Linked DNA regions of Pyxidicoccus xibeiensis. The protein of the gene in region 1 interacts with the protein of each later gene in a pairwise test. Links are inferred from orthologs where the notes say so. Each region holds a gene or a part of one and is shown in the gene's direction. Other genes may lie near its edges. The genes, in order: gyrB and gyrA.

What was found.
Region 2: the proteins of gyrB (region 1) and gyrA interact in binary tests that used the Escherichia coli proteins (3 or more experiments, as listed by UniProt). The link is inferred for Pyxidicoccus xibeiensis from one-to-one orthologs.

What each region holds. Positions count from the first base shown.
Region 1 is NZ_JAJVKV010000001.1:1,267,706-1,271,062, reverse strand. What follows is about bases 1-3,044. They hold gyrB (DNA topoisomerase (ATP-hydrolyzing) subunit B), read left to right. Parts: upstream 1-320; coding sequence 321-2,768; downstream 2,769-3,044. Other genes in these bases: LXT23_RS05115 (hypothetical protein), read left to right, coding at 1-163. Outside these bases: LXT23_RS05105 (S8 family serine peptidase), read left to right, coding at 3,222-3,357. UniProt on the Escherichia coli protein: DNA gyrase negatively supercoils closed circular double-stranded DNA in an ATP-dependent manner to maintain chromosomes in an underwound state.
Region 2 is NZ_JAJVKV010000001.1:464,665-468,329, reverse strand. The notes cover bases 8-3,359. They hold gyrA (DNA gyrase subunit A), read left to right. Parts: upstream 8-369; coding sequence 370-3,159; downstream 3,160-3,359. Other genes in these bases: LXT23_RS01850 (tetratricopeptide repeat protein), read left to right, coding at 8-89. In the rest of the region: more of LXT23_RS01850, read left to right, coding at 1-7; LXT23_RS01840 (glycoside hydrolase family 2 TIM barrel-domain containing protein), read right to left, coding at 3,663-3,665. UniProt on the Escherichia coli protein: A type II topoisomerase that negatively supercoils closed circular double-stranded (ds) DNA in an ATP-dependent manner to maintain chromosomes in an underwound state.

The sequences.
Region 1 (3,357 bases):
TTCCGTCCGCCGGCTCGGCCGCAGGGGGAACGTGCTCGCGCTGTCCCTGGGAGAAGAGGGAAGGGTGCTCGTCACCCGGCATCTATTCGCCCGCAAGGCTGTTTTCGAAGAGTTGATCTCGGCGCTGGAGGACCGGCTTCCGCCGCCGCGATTGGACTCCTGAGACTCCCGCCTGGCGGGACGGCCTCCCGAGGGGGCGGCCAGGCGATTTTCATGAATGTTTACGCAGCTTTGCGAGGCCTCGTTGCCCTTGTTCGGTGTGCCCTGAGGTGCTAGGCACGAGCCTGTCGCAAAGCTCCTTTTCCCAAGGACAGTTTCGAATGGAAAAGACCCCCGCTACCAGTCCGGCGGTCGCTCCGCCGCCCGTGGATTATGGGACGGACAGCATCACCAAGCTCGAGGGCCGCGAGGCAGTCCGCAAGCGCCCCGGCATGTACATCGGCGACACCATGACCTACGGGCTCCACAAGCTCGTGTACGAGGTCGTGGACAACTCGGTGGACGAGGCCCTCGCGGGCCACTGCACGGACATCGAGGTGGTCATCCACGTGGATGGCTCGCTGAGCGTGCAGGACAACGGGCGTGGCATCCCCGTGGGCCCGCACCCCAAGTTCCCCAACAAGGACACCCTGGAGGTCGTCCTCACGGAGCTGCACGCCGGCAGCAAGTTCGGCAACGGGGCCTACAAGGTCTCCGGCGGCCTTCACGGCGTGGGCGTCACGTGCGTGAACTTCCTCTCCGAGTGGTTCAAGGTCCGCGTCCAGCGCAACGGCAAGGTGTTCGAGCAGGCCTATCAGCAGGGCCTCCCCGTGTCGCCGCCGCAGGAGGTGGGCACCACCGACAAGCGCGGCACGCACATCGCCTTCAAGCCGGACATGACGGTGATGGAGACCACCGACTTCAACTTCGAGACGCTCAGCCAGCGGCTGCGCGAGCTGGCGTTCCTCAACGCCGGCCTGCACATCACCATCCGCGACGAGCGCTCGAACAAGGAGCACGACTTCAAGTTCGACGGCGGCATCGCCTCGTTCGTGGAGTACCTCAACAAGTCCAAGGAGGTGCTGCACGAGAAGCCCATCTCCTTCAAGACGGAGCGGGAGGGCGTGACGCTCGAAATCGCCATGCAGTGGAACGATGGCTACGACGAGCGCATCTACACCTTCGCCAACAACATCAACACCCACGAGGGTGGCAGCCACCTGTCCGGCTTCAAGGCGGCCCTGACGCGCACGCTGAACAGCTACGCGGAGAAGGGCAGCCTCTGGAAGGACCTCAAGGAGACGCCCACGGGTGAGGACGCCCGCGAGGGCCTGTCCGCCGTCATCTCCGTCAAGCTGCCCAACCCCCAGTTCGAGGGGCAGACGAAGACGAAGCTGGGCAACAGCGAGGTGAAGGGCCTGGTCGAGCAGATGGTGAACGACCAGCTCGCCACGTTCCTGGAAGAGACGCCGATGGTCGCCAAGAAGGTCGCGGCGAAGATTGGCGACGCCTGCCGGGCCCGCATCGCCGCGCGCAAGGCGCGCGAGACGGTGCGCCGCAAGGGCGTGCTGGACGGTGGCGGCCTGCCGGGCAAGCTCGCGGACTGCCAGAGCAAGGACCCGCACGAGAGCGAGCTCTACATCGTCGAGGGTGACTCCGCAGGCGGCTCCGCGAAGCAGGGCCGCGACAGGCGCAACCAGGCCATCCTCCCCTTGCGCGGCAAGATTCTCAACGTGGAGAAGGCGCGCTTCGAGAAGATGCTCACCAGCGCCGAAATCGTGACGCTGATTACCGCCCTGGGCACGGGCATCGGCGCCGAGGACTACGATCCGGAGAAGGCGCGCTACCACCGCATCATCCTGATGACGGACGCAGACGTGGACGGCAGCCACATCCGCACGCTGCTCTTGACGTTCTTCTTCCGGCAGATGCCGGAGCTGCTCCAGAAGGGCTACCTCTACATCGCCCAGCCGCCGCTCTACAAAGTGACGCGCAACAAGAAGGACATGTACGTCAAGGACGAGCGCGCGCTGAACGAGTACCTGCTCAAGGCCGCGTCCGAGCACTCGCGGGTGCTGACGCCGGATGGCGAGCTGGGCGGCGCCGAGCTGAAGTCGCTGCTGGAGAAGGTGATTACGTACGAGGAGCGCCTGGAGAAGCAGGCGAAGCGGCGCGACGCGCGGGTGGTGGACGCGCTGCTCCAGGCCACGCGGGTGACGGCGGAGACGCTGGCGGACGACGCGGCCATGGAGACGGCCGTGAAGGACGTCTACGCCTACTTCGAGCGGCGGATGCCGGACGTGCTGGGCCGCGTGCGCCACGCGCTGGTGCAGGACCCGGAGCACCTCACGAAGAAGCTGGTGTTCCACACCGACGTGAACGGCGCCATGCGGGACACGGTGTTCGACCACGCCTTCCTGTCGTCTCCCGAGTACCTGGAGCTGGTGGGCCTGCGTGACGCCTTCCAGGCGCTGGGCCGCGCGCCCTACAAGGTCCGCGTGGACGGCGGCGAGGTGACGGCGTTCACCGTGCAGGAGGTGCTGGCCGCGGTGCGCAAGGACGCGCAGAAGGGGCTGGGCCTGCAGCGCTACAAGGGGCTGGGCGAGATGAACCCGGAGCAGCTCTGGGACACCACCATGAACCCGGCCACGCGCACGCTCCTCCAGGTGCGGGTGGAGGACGCGGTGGAGAGCGACGAAATCTTCTCGCTGCTGATGGGCGAGGCGGTGGAGCCGCGCCGCGAGTTCATCGAGCGCAACGCGCTGGACGTGCAGAACCTGGACATCTGAGTCCGCGTCCGCGGCGCAGGTCGTGACAGAAGGCCCCTGGTTCCTCGCGAACCGGGGGCTTTTTGCTTTTCCGGCCGAAGCTTTCTCCCCCTCTCCGTTGTCATTTGTCGCAGGCGACGTCTCACGACACCGGCTCCGTGGCTACGGGGTATCCACTATGTCTTTGGGAGAAGTTGCAAGGAATTGGCGTGGTCCGGTGGAAAACCACGGTGCAGACGAAACATTGTTGCATTGGTTGACACGTAAATAATGTCTGCCTTAGACATGCTTCCTGCTTTCCACGTGATTGTCAGACTCTTCCGGTATCAAGGGATGCAGTAGCACGGAGAAAGCGACACGGGCCGCACGCGAGCATCGGCGTGGCAGGGGCGGTTGCCGGTGGCATGGGTGCGGTAGGGGCGGCGCGTCGTTGACGGACGCGGGCTGGCACTCGACGTCAAGGAGCACCGACACATGCGAAAGCTGTCTACGTGGCCAGCGGGCGGAATGCGCCCGCTGAAGGCCCTGGTGGTGGGTTGTGTCTTCGCTGCGCCCTTGTCCGCCTTCGCGGGCCCCTCTGACGCGGTGAGGCCGCCGGCCTCCGCGCGCC
Region 2 (3,665 bases), 800 kb from region 1 along the record:
GGGAGAAGGACCCGGAAGGCCCCATCGGCACCGAGGCCGAGCGGCTGGCCGCCCCCCTGCGTCCCCAGGGTTCCACGCGCACCGCCTAGGCCCCTTCTGGTGCCTTCCAGACAGGCCCTCCAGGGTGCCTTCCGAGGCCCCCCGGAGGGCCTCTTTTTTCGTACCGGATGCGGGCTGAAAAGGGTACCTCCGAGCGTTCAGAATGGGGCGCTGGAACGCCCTGAATGGACCCCTTTCCGAAGCCTCCGGACATCCAGGCCCTCACCCCCTTGTTTCCCCTGTTGACGTAGGGAAATCCGGGGGTTACGAACGCTCATCCACTGGATGGCGGCCCCTTGCTGGGCCCCTCCTCGACACTTCCCAGAGCTCATGGCTGACGACACCACCGACAAGCCGGCAACGCCCCCCGCGCCTCCGCCTCCTGGCAGCGCCGGGGAACTCATTCCCGTCAACATCGAAGACGAGATGCGCCGTTCGTATCTCGACTACTCGATGTCCGTCATCATCGGGCGCGCGCTGCCCGACGTGCGTGACGGCCTCAAGCCCGTGCATCGCCGCGTGCTGTTCGCGATGAACGACCTCGGCAACCTCCACAACCGCGCCTACAAGAAGAGCGCGCGCGTGGTGGGCGACGTCATCGGCAAGTACCACCCGCACGGCGATGCCTCGGTGTACGACGCCATGGTGCGCCTGGCGCAGGAGTGGAGCCTGCGCTACCTCCTGGTGGACGGCCAGGGCAACTTCGGCTCGGTGGACGGCGACTCGCCGGCGGCCATGCGCTACACGGAAGTGCGCATGGAGCGGCTGGCGGAGGACCTGCTGGCCGACATCGACAAGGACACGGTGGACTTCGGTCCCAACTACGACGACTCGCTGGAAGAGCCGCTCGTCCTCCCGTCGAAGTTCCCCAACCTCCTGGTCAACGGCAGCAGCGGCATCGCGGTGGGCATGACCACCAACATCCCGCCGCACAACATGACCGAGGTCATCAACGGCACCCTGCACCTCATCGACAATCCCGAGTGCACCGTCCGCGACCTGATGGAGTTCATCACGGGTCCGGACTTCCCCACGGCCGCCATCATCACCGGCCGCGAGGGCATCGTCCGGGCCTATGAGACGGGCCGCGGCCAGCTCACCGTCCGCGCGCGCGCGGAAATCGAGACCTCCAAGCGGGCGGACCGTGAAGCCATCATCTTCACGGAGATTCCGTTCCAGGTGAACAAGGCGCGGCTCATCGAGAAGATCGCCGACCTGGTGCGCGAGAAGAAGCTGGAAGGCATCAGCGACATCCGCGACGAGAGCGACCGCCAGGGCATGCGCATCGTCATCGAGCTCAAGCGCGATGCGATTTCGCAGGTGGTGCTCAACAACCTGTTCCAGATGACGCCGCTGGAGACGACGTTCGGCTGCGTCATGCTGGCCATCGACGGCGGGCAGCCGCGCACGCTGAACCTGAAGCAGATGCTCGACAGGTTCGTCGCCCACCGCCGCGACGTGGTGACGCGCCGCAGCCGCTACGAGCTGCGCAAGGCGCTGGCGCGCATGCACATCGTCGAGGGCCTGCTCGTCGCACAGGACCTCATCGACCTGGTGGTCAGCCTCATCCGCGCGTCCAGGGACCCGGACGAGGCGCGCTGGGGCCTGATGAACATCCTGTCGCCCGCGCTCTACGAGCACGAGCGCTTCGCCAGCCTGCCGCGCATCGACTACGCGAAGGCGAAGGCGCAGATGGAGATGCTCGTCTCGCGCGCGCGCAACGAGGAGCCGAGCTATGGCGGCCTCGCCCACAAGTACGAGGGCGCGGGTTTCAGCCAGGAGCAGGCGCAGAACATCCTCGAGATGCGGCTGCAGCGCCTCACGGGCCTGCAGCGCGAGGAGCTGTTCCGCGAGCTCATCGCCCTGATTCGCGACATCACCCGGCTGCAGGACATCCTGGCCAACGAGCGCAGCCTGCTCACCGTCATCAAGACGGAGCTGATGGAGATTCGCGACCGCTACGGCGACAAGCGCCGCACGGAAATCACGGGCGCGGTGGACGAAATCACCAGCGAGGACCTCATCGCCGAGGAGACGATGGTGGTCACGCTGTCGCACACCGGCTACGTGAAGCGCTCGCCGCTGAGTGAGTACCGGGCGCAGAAGCGCGGTGGGCGCGGCAAGACGGGGGCGGCGACGAAGGAAGACGACTTCGTCAGCAAGCTCTTCGTGGCGAGCACCCACGCGTTCCTGATGCCGATTACCACCAAGGGCAAGCTGTACTCGCTCAAGGTGCACCAGATTCCGCAGGCCAGCCGCACGTCGCGCGGCAAGGCCATGGTGAACCTGGTGCAGTTCGGCGAGGGCGAGCGGCTGGCGCAGGTGCTGGTGACGCGGGACTTCCCGGAGAACCGCTACGTCTTCTTCGTCACGAAGAAGGGCGTGGTGAAGCGCACGGACCTGAGCGCGTTCGAGAACGTCCGCTCCAGCGGCATCATCGCGCTGGGCATCGACGACGGGGACGAGCTGGTGTCGGTGATGATTACCGACGGCAGCAAGGACATCCTGCTGTCGACGGCGTCGGGCATGAGCATCCGCTTCCCGGAGGAGGAGGTCCGCTCCATGGGCCGGCAGGCCTACGGCGTGAAGGGCATCACGCTGGAGGACGGCGACGAGGTGGTGGGCGCGGACATGGTGGAGAAGGACACCGCCATCCTCACGGTGACGGAGAACGGCTACGGCAAGCGCACGCTGGAGGCCGAGTACCGGCAGCAGGGCCGCGGCGGCAAGGGCATCATCGACATCAAGACCACCGAGCGGAACGGCAAGGTGGTGGGCCTGCTCCAGGTGAAGGACTCGGACGAGGTGATGCTCGTCACCAACGGTGGGATGCTCATCCGCATGCGGGTGAAGGAGATCTCCACCATCGGCCGCAACACGCAGGGCGTGCGGCTGATTGCCCTGGAGAACGAGCAGGAGAAGGTGATGGCCATCTCCAAGCTCCCCGAGGGCGAGACGTCCGAGGACGAGGAGACCGTGTCCCCGGTCGAGGTCAGCGCCTCGGCCGAGGGCGGCGCTTCCGAGGAGGCGGCTTCCACGGAAGAGACTGCTCCGGCGGAGGGCGCCGACGGCGGCGAGGACTCCGGCACGGAGGGCTCTGGAGAGCCCGAGCAGGGCTGATGCTTCGGGCACAGCCCGGCTGAGGTGCTGACAGCGCCCCTCTCCCGCTTCCGGGAGGGGGGCGTTTCAGTTGGGGGAGGGGAAGGGAGGGGCGGGCTCACCGCCGGAAGGAATGTTCATTCCTTGAGACCGGGCGGCCGGAGAGGCCCGCAGGTGGACGCTTCCGACCATGCCCTCGGGTCGGCTTACCGGTGGAAGGAATGTTCATTCCGCGGAGGGCCAGCGGACGGATGCAGCCAGTTCCACCCTTGGGCTGGCTTCTCGCCGGAAGGAACCTTCATTCCACGAGGCGAGACCCATCCCACCGAGGGGCGTCGGCTCCCCTCGCGGGTTGGCTTCGCGCCGGAAGGAACGTTCATTCCACGGGCCTGTCCCGCCCGGGGGCAGACAGAACGGACACCGCCGACCGGGCATGTCACTGGTCTGTTGCCCATGGCGACCAGGAAGGACGCTCCTGGCTTGGGCCAGCCTCCCTGTCCGTGCGAATCCGCTTCGCAATTGAGTCA